Regions from separate parts of the Peribacillus sp. 05N428 genome, predicted to be linked through region 1. Evidence: riboswitches for the same ligand, from Rfam matches in the RefSeq annotation. Region 1 holds a riboswitch; each other region holds the start of a gene.
The links. A riboswitch is a leader RNA that binds a small molecule or an ion and turns the genes downstream of it on or off. The one in region 1 is predicted to bind lysine.

Region 1 (4,292 bases):
GGAGATCCACGAGTGTTGCTTGTTTTCCACTAAAGCTTAACCCATGTACATTCATATCAAATGCTCGGGCTTTACGAACAAGTTCAGCGCCAATCGATCCAAGTCCAGCGATCCCGATTGTTTTCCCTTTTAGGGTTTCAGAAATGAAAGGATCCCACCTTCGCTCCAATTGCGATTGTTTCATCCGAGGACCGTCTTTCACTATGTCCAAGAGAAACAAAAATACATATTCAGAGATGTAAGCACCAAATTGGTCAATAATTCGAGTTATTGTAATGTTTTGAGGTATCGAATTGTCTGCTATCAAATCATTGACCCCTGCTCCCATTGATTGAAACCAGCGAACAGATGCGGCTATTGGTTTACATAGTAATTGTGTAGGAAAATTCCACCCCAAGATAACTTCAGTGCCTGGTAAATATTTTTCTGCTTCCTCCAAAGTTTTCGCTGTCTTCACCGATATGAACCCACTATTGCGGATACGATCAGCATAAGCATCGACCTCTGTCTGAATAGGACTAAATACAAGAATGTTTGGTTTGTGTGTACCCCCCATTGGCTCTCTCCTTATTGATTCTTTAAATATAGTGTAAATTCTTCCACCTGAGTCGTACATGGATAAAAAAACAGTGCATTACTTTCGAGTATGCACTGCTTTTTAAAATTTCTCCAGAATCATTCGTTTTATTTATTTAACAAAATGGCTTCTGCGTTACTAGGCTGCAGAGCTGTTTGCAGTGTTCTTTTTTCTTCATCGTTTAAAGGGACCAATGGTAAGCGGACACCTCCAACATTTAATCCCCGCATATTTAATGCTGATTTTACTGGTGCCGGGCTTGGTGCAGCAAATAATGCTTTCATGATTGGAAGAAGTGTACGATGTGCAGCGGCAGCACCATGGACATCACAATTTTTAAAGCTATTGATCATTTCTTGCATTTCATTGCCAATTATGTGTGAAGAAACCGAAACGATGCCTGCTCCACCGATGGCTAAAACCGGTAATGTTAACCCATCATCGCCGCTGTATAAAGTAAAATCACTAGTTGTTTTGCTTATGATTTGTGCCATGGCATCCAAGTCACCACTTGCTTCTTTTACTGCCACGATATTGGTGATTTTTGAGAGGCTGACAATCGTCTCCACTGACATGTTTACAACACTTCGACCTGGAATGTTATAAAGCATTACCGGTAATGAAGTGGAATGGGCAATAGCGCTAAAGTGCTGAAATAATCCTTCTTGAGACGGCTTGTTATAGTATGGGGTAACGAGCATGATTCCGTCGACTCCTGCTGCCTCCGCTTGCCTTGTCAAGCTGATGGAAGCTCTCGTGTTATTTGAGCCGGTTCCAGCTATGACTGGAACTCTTCCATCAACAACTTCTACAACAAATTTGAATAAATCCACTTTCTCTTCTTGAGTTAATGTAGGGGACTCTCCAGTTGTACCGGCTATTACTAATCCATCAGAACCATTAGCAATTAAATAGTTTACTAAAGTTCTCGTAGCATTAAAATCAACCTCTTCATTATGATTGAACGGGGTAACCATTGCGGTTAAAACTTGGCCAAAATTCATAACTTCACACCCTTTTGTATAATTTTTTAAAAATATTCAGAGGTGGTTAGGGCCATTCAGGAGTAAACGCAAAAAAGCAACAACGAGGATTCGCTGCTGCATTAGAAACAATATTTACCAAGAAAATGTTTCCGCGCATAAGATAGCCCTCCATATAGTTTCCTATATGACAGTCCTGTATTTATTCAATAGCAGAACCAGCTTCAAGAACATGAGATTCTTTCCGCTTCGGCAAATTCCCCTTTCCACAATAGTCATAGGATCTCATTCTCCTCAAAATGTGTACTAATGGTCTTTGCTCCTCTATCCTCACTTCAAAAGATTCCGAAGTAAGAAAATATTTAATTGATTGTAATATAACAGGGAATCCATTCTGTTGCAAGCCTAATTATGAAGTTTTTTAAGAATGCTAGAAATCTATGGAAATGGCTAGAGTATTGGGGTGGATTCATCTTTATTCGTTATAAGTTGAATAAATATTTAATGGACGAGGGTTCTAAACGAGGGAGTAGTAGAAAATACAACTCCCCTTTTATGATTCTTTTTTATTTATTCGATTAAAACTCAAATTACAGTTGGCCACTAATTTTAATCGGTAATTTCAACTAAGTATTCGTGCGTATAAAAACCTTCAATTCGTAAATAATATCCATATCTTACAATCAAAGGAGTGAAGTCTATTGAAAAGATATTCATTCTTTAAAAAGCAAGAAATTCATAAATCTACAGACTTCACTGATGTACTCAAACATCTGCAAAAGTCCAAGGACTTCACAAGCTTTACACTCGATTTTGAAAATGAAATATACTGTGTATCTTTTTTCGATACATTAATTGATAAAGATATAATGCATAGGGACCTCCTTCCTTTTTTACATACAAATTCTTCAACTCTGGAAGAGCTTGTACACAACTTGCCAATAGAGGGGCTTGTTTTTACAAAAAATCCTGCTGAACTACAAAGTCAGCTGTTAATGGGTTATATAGCCATTACATTAAATAATCAATCTGATCAAGCAGTTTTAGTTAAAGCAGCAAATAACACTTCGAGGCAAGTTACACTGCCAGAGGTAGAGTTCAGTGTTGTCGGTCCGAAAGAGGCACTGGTCGAATCACTTGATACGAATATATATTTAATCCGAAAACGGCTTCCAATTGCAGAACTTGCTGTTGAAGAAATTATTGTTGGGAAGTTATCCAAAACAAGAGTAGCTGTGATTCATATAGAAGGAATTGCAAATAGCGAGAATGTAGAAACCGTCATACAGCGCATATCTGATTTAAGGGTTAACCAAATAATTGATAGCTCCTATATTTCCCAAATGATTGAAGATAATAAAAATTCTCCTTTTCCTCAATTTATCGATACGGAACGACCTGATCGATTGGCTGCAGTACTTGGAGAAGGCAAAGTAGTGATCTTGGTGGATGGAGCTCCACATGGCTTACTTGGGCCCTCTACATTCTTTGAGTACTTTGCGGCATTCGAAGATTATTTTCTCAACTGGACAATTGCCTCATTCTTTAGGCTTATTCGTTTTTTTGCTGTATTGTTTTCCATCTTAATGACCCCCATATATGTCGCAATTCTCACCTATCATTATGAGTTGATCCCAAAGGATTTAGTCAGTACGCTTGTGATTTCTCGTAGCGGAATTCCATTTCCACCGATTTTAGAAGCATTAATCTTGGAATTAGCCATCGAACTTCTCAGGGAGGCAGGAGCTAGACTGCCGACTAAAGTAGGTCAAACAATAGGTATCGTAGGTGGTATTGTTATTGGGACGGCATCTGTTGAAGCAGGGCTGACGAGTAATGTATTGTTAATTCTTGTTGCATTGTCGGCTCTTGGTTCTTTTACTACACCTGTTTATCAAATGGGTAATACCATTCGCTTAATTCGATTTCCTCTCCTACTCATGGCTTACTTTTTAGGATTATTGGGTATAGCTATCAGTTTTTGTTTTTTGCTTGTGCATTTACTGAGGGTAACTTCCTTAGGGAGGCCATTTCTTGAACCATTATATCCGCCAAGGATTTATGATATGCGGGATGCCTTGATTCGTTTACCATTTTTTCTTCAGGCTAAACGTCCAATTGAGGTTCAGACGGAAGACACCGTTCGGTTAGAACCCAAGGAAGATACTAAAGACTAAGTGAGAGTGGAGGTTTCTTACATGAACGATAAAAGTGATCAAATCTCGCCTTTTCTAGTCTTCTTTTTAATCGTTAAAATTCAGGTAGGTGTAGGGGTCCTGGGATTTCAAAGGATAATCATTAAATCTGCTGGCCATGATGCTTGGATGGCGGTCATTATAAGTGGTGTAGTCTTTTCATTGGGTATTTGGGGTATGTACAACCTATTAAATCGGCACGATATGGACTTAATAGGCATACAGAAACGACTTTTTGGAAAGTGGCTTGGCGGTTTACTAAATATCATTTGGATACTGTATTGGCTGATGGTGGGGATTTCTGTTTTAAGATCCTATCTTGAAATCGTTCAATCCTGGGTATTCCCCCAAATTAACACATGGTTGGTGACCTCCATATTTGCTTTATTAATTTATTATGTGGTTTTAGGTGGGTTTAGAGTGGTCGCCGGTATTTGTTTTTTAGGGATCAGTATCCCTTCTTATTTAATTCTAACTTTTTATTTCCCGCTGGAATTTACACATTTTCGCAACCTATTGCCCATATGGGATCATTCT
Region 2 (4,292 bases), on a different contig from region 1:
TGGCTGAATAGTAGCCGATGACGGAACTTAGCACCCCGACCCCGATACTGACCAATATCATGCGGCTTAAACGGTCTGACAGCAGATAGGCCGTTGCCGCAGGTATGATGAGCATCCCAACTACTAAAATGGAACCTACACTATCAAAAGAAGCAACAGTTGTCAGTGAAATGAGGCTCATCAATAAGTAATGAAAGAACAGTACAGGAATTCCCATCGCGGCAGCAAGTGATGGATCAAATGAAACGAGTTTAAACTGTTTGAAGAAAAGGAAAATCAGTAAGAGGTTCAGGATAAAACAACTGCCGACTATCCAAACAGCTTTTGGTCCAGCCTCGATTCCCGCGATTGTCATCGTGTTCCACGGAGTATAGGATATTTCCCCATAAAGGACATGTTCCAGATTTGTTGCTTATCGATTCCATCAGCAATGACTTTTACACACAGCAAAAACTGTCAGGAAGCTCCACTAGGCAGCTTCCTGACAGTCAGTCATTCCGTATGATGAAATTATATTTATATTGTGGAGTTTTACTGGTGAACATAACTAGGGGAGCTATTTCTGGACGACGTGAAATTCACGAGTAAACGCGGTTTCCACGTATAAAGCCGCGGACTTCTTGACGGGCATTGCCACTCATTTCTCCTGTTTCAAGGAAATGGCCAAGTACGCAAATCCCAATTCGATTCCGCAAAGCACAAACAGGGTGATTAAAGTTTGGAACATCATGATTTCCTCCTCCTCTAAGACTTAGACCAATATTAAAGGATGAAACCAATACCATAACAAGACCTTATTTGAAGAAATCTTCAGCAGTCCCACACTGTTCCCTTGCCCTGAAATGGGTTTCATACTGTACAATATAAAAAAAGAAAAACGGTGATACCATGACAAATATTAAAGAAATAGCTCAATGTGCTGGTGTATCTGTCTCAACAGTGTCTCGTGTATTGAATGATCATCCATATGTAAGCCCCGATAAAAGAAAGAGCGTCTTAGAAGCGATCAATCGTTTGAATTATACGAGAAACATCAACGCCATTCATCTTTCAAAAGGGAAAACCAACCTTATCGGCGTCATCATCCCCTTCAACAATCACCCATATTACGGGGCAATCGTTAACGGAATCACAAAACAGGCAAATGCAATTGGCTGTCATATCGTCATCTTTCAAACAAATTATGACAGGGAGAAAGAGATCCAGGCTTTTAATATGCTGCAAATGAAACAGCTCGATGGCATTATCGTTTGTTCAAGGATTTCGGAAATGAAAATCCTCTTGAATTACCAAAAATACGGACCGATTATTTTATGTGAAGATACCGCCCAGGCTGAATTCTCATCCATCAGCATTGATCATTATGCAGCTTTCTCCTGTGCCCTTGAGTACGTGATTGCTAAAGGATATAAGAAAATCGGATACAGCCTCGGCCGTAAAAAGAGCAGGAACAGTTCCCATCGTACAAAGGCCTTTAACGATATCATGAGTAAACATCAACTGATAAACAATGAAGCATGGCTGTTTGAAGGCAGTTATCACATCAAAGACGGTGAACAATTGTTTCAGGAATGGAATTCGATGATGGATAAACCTGAAGCCATCATCATCACGAATGATGACACGGCGGCGGGCTTCATTCTTACCGCTAGGAAATCGGGTATAAGGATACCGGAAGATTGTGCCATTCTCGGCTTCAATAATGATAGCCTTGGCGAAATGCTAGACATCACGACCATTTCCTTACCGCTGGAATGGATCGGGAAAATGGCAGTGGATCTCTTTGAGAATCCTGAAGAGGTCAAACATGTAAAACTGGACTATGCCCTAATAAAACGGAAAACCGTTTAGTTATCAGGATGTGCTATATTTTAGTATATCGTCACTTGATTCTTCCTTCCTGCCTTCATTCATTAACTAGGAAAAAATAACCACATAAAATAATCATTGCGATATCCCAGAAGTTATTTTATAATTTTGATATAGTAAAGTTTACTCAATTACTAGCAATCTATTAGCGATTGCATGAATTTCATGAGTAAAATCGTCCGACGTCACCTACAAACTGACGCCAACGATTTTAGAAAAATTGAATACTTCCTCATTTACCGATGAGTTAGAGGCTGCAGCTTATAAAAGTAAAACGGACGAGATTCTGGAAAATTAAAGACTCCGTTTGAAAGGATAAGTTGCCGAAGTTAGGGTATATTCCATGTATATTCTTGCTGGCGGTGTAACCGAATAGGAACACCACTGTCACGTTTTTTTAAAAAGCGTGGGGAGCTATCTTCGGAAGGATAAACGGGTTTATTATAAACAGCCGTCGATCTTTTTCGACTGCTGTTTTTTTATTTTTCGTTCCCTTCCAATAAAAAGGAGTGTAACATCAATTGTCAAATTCACAATCACCTTCAAGCCCTACTGAATTGAAAAGGAGCCTGAAAGCGCGTCATTTAATGATGATTTCATTAGGTGGAACGATTGGAACAGGTTTATTTTTAGCAAGTGGCGGTGCCATTCATTCAGCCGGTCCCGGCGGTGCCTTGGTGGCATATGCGGTCATCGGCATCATGGTTTATTACTTAATGACAAGTCTTGCAGAAATGGCGGCGTTCATGCCAGTGGCCGGTTCGTTCCGTGTCTATGCATCCAAATTCGTCGATCCGTCCTTCGGTTTTGCGATTGGTTGGAACTACTGGTATAACTGGGCAATCACCATTGCCGCTGAATTGGCAGCCGTTGTCTTAATTATGAAGTTCTGGTTCCCGGATAGCCCTTCATTTATCTGGAGTGCCATTGCGTTAATCACTATGTTTCTTATCAATTACATGTCAGTTAAAGGTTTCGGGGAAACAGAATTCTGGTTTGCCATGATCAAGGTCGTGACAGTCGTCATTTTCTTGATTACGGGTGTTCTGATCATTCTCGGAATCATGGGTGGGAATGACCCAATCGGTTTTTCCAATTTCACAATGGGCGAAGGTCCCTTTAACGGAGGGTTCTTCACGATTCTAGGCGTATTCATGGCTGCCGGCTTTTCATTCCAAGGAACGGAATTGCTTGGAGTGACCGCTGGTGAAAGTGAAGATCCAGAAAAAAATATCCCAAAAGCGATCAGATCCGTTTTCTGGCGCATCCTCTTGTTCTATATCCTAGCAATTTTCGTTATTGGAATGATCATTCCGTTTACGGATTCACGTTTATTGAGTCAAGATGTTGCCGTAAGTCCATTCACGCTTGTATTTGAACGGGCCGGCCTTGCATTTGCTGCATCCATCATGAACGCGATCATTTTATCATCCGTACTCTCTGCCGGTAACTCTGGCATGTACGCTTCAACCCGTATGCTATGGGACTTGGCATGTGATGGGAAAGCACCGAAATTCCTAGGCAAGTTAGATAAAAGAGGAGTGCCCGTGAATGCACTTATCGTGACTTCTTTAGTTGGCTGCGTTGCATTCTTAGCTTCATTTTTCGGGGATGGCGTCGTTTATATCTGGTTATTGAACGCTTCAGGCATGGCAGGATTCGTCACCTGGGTAGGGATTGCGATTGCCCATTATCGGTTCCGCAAAGCTTACGCCGCTCAAGGCCTTGATATGAATGCTTTACCATTCCGGGCAAAAGGCTTCCCATTCGGACCTATATTCGCACTTGTCCTTTGTATTATCATTATCATCGGACAAGGCTATCAGGCTTTCAGCAGCGATGGGATCGACTGGAATTCAATGTTCGTTTCCTACATTGGCTTGATTCTATTTTTCGTCCTATGGTTCGGCTATAAAATTAAGCATAAAACGAAAATCATTCCGCTTGAGGAATGTGACCTTAAATCAAAATAATACGCAAAGGACCTGTTCTTCCCTAACCGGAGAAGAACAGGTCCTTTTTTCATTTCAAATGATAAACACTGCATTCATATGGTTGCAGGGGTTTGCTGGAGATTCCTTCTTCCTCCTGATCATAATTGCCGATCAGCTTTGTGGCAGAATATGCATGAAGCTCTTCAGGCAAAGTATAAGAGGCCTGCTCTTCTTTAAAGTTGCACAGTACCAACAGCTTTTCTTCCTCAAACGATCTCGTGTAGGCAAATATTCGTTCATCATCCGGCAACAGCAGTTCAAAACGGCCATAAACGACGATATCATGTTCCTTGCGCAGTTGGATAAGCTTTTTATAAAAATAAAAAATGGAATTCGGATCATTGTAAGCCTTTTCTGCATTAATCTCGGGAAAATTGGGATTAACCTTAATCCAAGGGGTCCCTTTCGTGAATCCTGCGTTCCGGGAGT
Region 3 (4,292 bases), on a different contig from region 1:
GCTTGAATTCTAGTTGCCCATATATGCCAAACAAGGAAAATCAACGTTATGATTCCAGTTAGGCGTTGCAGCATGAACATCCAGTTACGGAAGAAACTAAATCTGCCTAAATTGTTTTTTGCTGTAAAGGCAATATAAATTCCGTACACAGCATGGAAAATGAGCGGTAGATAGATGACGACCCATTCTACCAAAATCTTCACGGGCGTATACTCAATTAAATGAACTGCCCCATTAAAAGTTTCTTCTCCTTTTGTTGCCATAAAGTTTACCGATAAATGAAAAATTAGGAATAGACCAATTGGAATTACTCCTAGAAGTGAATGAAGCCTGCGATTCCCAAACTCACGATTTTTTGCCACTAAGTGCCCCCCCTTAATTTGTGAAAAATCATGCAAAGATAAACTGGTGGCTACCTTTTATCTCCGCGTGAAAATACAGTATAGAGTCAAAAAACTCCTCTATACTTCCTTTACAATTATGTGACATGTCCATTTTACTCCTGACTTCTATGTGCGTCAAGAAAACGGATACAAGAAATCTCTTTTTCAGAATAGATTTTATTGGATTATATTGGCTATTTTTTGTTTGTCAAGATGATATTTTGAAGAAATTTCTAATTTAACTATTAATATCCCGGTATAATTTCTCATTTTTTTCCAATTGTGATTTAAATAAATAAAAAACAGTATAATTTGCAAAAGAAATACGTTTATAATAGATTTACAGAAAGAGGCGATAAATTATGAAAAAAAATATTGCTGCTGCGATAGAAGAAGAGATTCAAACTGAAGAAATTCAAACAACTGAAGAATTCCAAGTTCCAGCTTTCGGATACGAATTAATCAGAGAAGTTCTATTGAACGATATTCTCGGAAAAGACTCTAATCAAATCCTCTATTGGGCAGGTAAACAATTAGCAAGAAAATTCCCATTGAATGGCGATCAGGAAGTGATTGAATTCTTCCAAAACGCTGGATGGGGCAATCTGGAAATCTTGAAATATACGAAACACGAGATGGAATTATCCCTGACAGGTGAAATAATCAGCCGCCGTTTGGATTTACACCCTGATTGTCACTTCCAACTTGAAGCCGGTTTCCTTGCCGAGCAGTTTACACTGCAAAAAAAATTCCTCAGCGAATCAACGGAAGAAATCAAACGCCGCGCAAAAAAAGTGATATTCACCATCCAATGGGATCCCAGAGATCCAATCTAATGAGCCCTGAAAACAGACTTACCCTTTTTACCGGAAGTCTGTTTTTTATTGGACTCCTGACACTTAAGCTAGCACATTTGCATGCTGACCAAGTTTAAATGCTTCATGAAGGGATTCAACCGCCTTCACCATTTCCTTTTCATTGACGACGGTCGAAACTTTAATTTCCGATGTGCTGACCATTTTCACCTGGATGCCTGTATTGGCCATCACTTCAAACATTTCGGCAGCCACTCCCGGATTGGATACCATACCAGAACCGACGATGGACACTTTGGCCAACCCGCTCTCCGTTTCGACTCGGTCGAACCCCAATTGTTCTTTATTATTTTCCAGCACGATCAAGGCCGCTTCCGTATCTTCACTTTTTGTGGAAAAAGATAGATTCGTCGTATCCTCGGCAGTCATGCTTTGAATGATGATGTCCACATTGATCCGGTTTTTCGCAAGCGTCGTGAAGATTGTGGATAATGCACCAAGTGATTGGGGCAAACCATATATTGTGACCCTCGTAATACTGTCTTCAAAAGCAATGCCGCGTACAATTAAGTTTTCTTCCATAGTTGCTTCCTCCTCTATGATCGTACCTGATTCTCTCTCCATGCTTGAACGGACTTCAAGCGGAATTTGATAATTTTTTGCATATTCGACAGCCCTTGGGTGAAGGACCCCCGCCCCCAGGTTGGCAAGTTCCAGCATTTCATCGTAAGAAATGGATTGGAGTTTTCGCGCGCCTTTTATGGAGCGTGGGTCCGTTGTGAAAACACCCGTTACATCCGTATAAATATCGCATCTATCCGCATTCAGCGCTGCAGCGATGGCAACCGCCGTCGTATCGGATCCTCCTCGCCCTAAGGTAGTGATTTCCCCATTTGCATCGTTACCCTGGAAACCGGCTACCACCACTATTTTCTTCTCCTGAAGCTGAGCTTGGATCCTCGTGGCATCGATGTTTAAAATCCGGGCATTCCCATGAACGGATTCCGTTTGCATGCCAGCCTGCCAGCCAGTATACGAAATGGCTTCATGTCCTTCTTCAATCAATGCCATCGTTAACAGGGAAATCGTTACTTGTTCCCCAGTCGTCAATAGCATATCCATTTCCCTCTTGCTCGGGGATCCGGAAATATCACGCGCCATGGAAACCAATTGGTCCGTTGTTTTCCCCATAGCTGAAACAACGACGACCACCTCATTTCCATTCTCCGCTTCCTCGATTACCCGATTGGCAACATTTTTGATTTTTTCTACGCTACCGACGGATGTTCCGCCGAATTTTTGAACGATTAATGCCATCCTCATGCACCCTCTCTACTTTTTAGGCAATAAAAAAAGCAATGAGAAATATCTCATTGCTGTGGTCACATATCTAATACTGTAAACACAGTGAGATAGCTCTCCAGGGTATAAACCCTGACAATCCGCCATTTCTTAAATGTCGGACCAGGAGGACAAGGTATGAGTCTTGTCTTCCTTCGGCGGCGTCCCCTTTCAAAACCTTTCATGGAAGCTCATACTTCTCCAGGTTTTTACTCTTGAATTCCGCACCTCTATCAGCACTTTTAAGTTGTCTAGTTAAAAATTCCTTTTAATCATAGCATAGAGATTTATCGGTAGCAAGATTATTCTTGTAATTTTCTAACGATTCCCTCGGCTACCCCTTTTGGCATGCCAGCTTCCATGATTTCCTCGGCCGTCGCCTCTTTGATTTTCTTCAATGATCCAAAATGCCTTAATAATTGCTTCCTTCGCTTTTCCCCGACTCCTGGAATATCATCAAGCTGGGAGTGAACCGCATTTTTCCCGCGTAGCTGGCGATGAAACGTAATCGCGAACCGATGCACTTCATCCTGAATTCTTTGCAATAGGTAAAATTCCTGGCTCCTTGAATCAAGAGGTACAAGTTCAAGCGGATTTCCGATCATCAATTGCGAGGTTCTATGCTTTTCATCCTTAATGAGGCCTGAAAGTGGAATATCCAAGCCTAATTCATTTTCCAGAATATCCCTTACCGCTTCGACATGTCCCTTTCCGCCATCAATGATGATCAAGTCCGGAAGCGGCAGCCCTTCTTTCAATACTCGTGAATATCTTCTTCTGACCACTTCACGCATCGATTCATAATCATCAGGTCCCTGGACCGTCTTGATCTTATATTTGCGGTACTCTCTTTTTTCCGGCTTCCCATCAATGAACACGACTAAAGCGGAAACGGGGTCACTTCCCTGGATATTGGAGTTATCAAAAGCTTCAATTCGATGCGGGGTGTAGATACCCAGTTGTTTCCCGAGGTTTTCCACCGCATTGATCGTTCTTTCTTCATCCCTTTCAATCAAAGAGAATTTTTCCTGAAGGGCGATGGAGGCATTTTTATTCGCCAATTTAAGCATGTCTTTTTTCGCTCCCCGTTTCGGGTGAATCGTTTTGACACCAAGCAGCCCTTCGGCCATTTCGGCATCCACAGATTCTGGCAGCAAGATTTCCTTTGGTTTAAAGTGGTTCGTAATCTCGTAAAACTGACCGAGGAATGTAAGAAGTTCCTGTTCCGGTTCATCGTAGACCGGAAAAAGCGAAACATCCCTTTCTATCAATTTACCCTGCCGGACAAAAAATACCTGAACGCACATCCAGCCTTTATCATAGGCAAAGCCAAATACATCCCTGTCGATGAAATCGGTCGTCATCATTTTCTGCTTTTCCATCGTAATATCGATGTGGGCAATCTTGTCACGGAACTCCTTGGCCCTCTCGAAATCGAGCTCTTCCGATGCCTCCAGCATTTTTTCAGTCAGTTCTTTTTTTATTTCAGTATGCCCGCCGTTCAAGAACCGGTTGATATCATCGACCATTTTTTTATATTCCTGTTCCTCTACATCATATACACATGGGGCAAGGCACTGGCCAAGGTGATAGTAGAGACAAACGCGATCCGGTAACGTATTGCATTTTCTTAGGGGATAGATGCGGTCGAGCAATTTTTTCGTTTCGTTAGCTGCAAATGCATTCGGATAAGGACCAAAATATTTCCCTTTGTCTTTTTTGACCTTTCGCGTAATGATTAGACGCGGGTGGC

Region 2: another riboswitch for lysine. It lies ahead of AC1DIV_RS09275 (amino acid permease); the one in region 1 lies ahead of dapA (4-hydroxy-tetrahydrodipicolinate synthase).
Region 3: another riboswitch for lysine. It lies ahead of AC1DIV_RS04535 (aspartate kinase); the one in region 1 lies ahead of dapA (4-hydroxy-tetrahydrodipicolinate synthase).

The regions. Positions count from the first base shown of each region.
Region 1 is NZ_JBFTMS010000038.1:18,795-23,086, reverse strand. Features, by position in the region: gene AC1DIV_RS23925 (D-2-hydroxyacid dehydrogenase) at 1-556, opposite strand, end outside; gene dapA (4-hydroxy-tetrahydrodipicolinate synthase) at 685-1,581, opposite strand; lysine riboswitch at 1,717-1,895, opposite strand; gene AC1DIV_RS23915 (spore germination protein) at 2,262-3,737, shown strand; gene AC1DIV_RS23910 (GerAB/ArcD/ProY family transporter) at 3,759-4,292, shown strand, end outside.
Region 2 is NZ_JBFTMS010000007.1:80,788-85,079, reverse strand. Features, by position in the region: partial or broken gene AC1DIV_RS09285 (metal ABC transporter permease) at 1-406, opposite strand, end outside; gene AC1DIV_RS09280 (LacI family DNA-binding transcriptional regulator) at 889-1,851, shown strand; lysine riboswitch at 2,110-2,294, shown strand; gene AC1DIV_RS09275 (amino acid permease) at 2,391-3,842, shown strand; gene AC1DIV_RS09270 (glycoside hydrolase family 13 protein) at 3,892-4,292, opposite strand, start outside.
Region 3 is NZ_JBFTMS010000003.1:253,863-258,154, reverse strand. Features, by position in the region: gene AC1DIV_RS04545 (succinate dehydrogenase cytochrome b558 subunit) at 1-362, opposite strand, end outside; gene AC1DIV_RS04540 (YslB family protein) at 746-1,219, shown strand; gene AC1DIV_RS04535 (aspartate kinase) at 1,283-2,515, opposite strand; lysine riboswitch at 2,604-2,780, opposite strand; gene uvrC (excinuclease ABC subunit UvrC) at 2,842-4,292, opposite strand, start outside.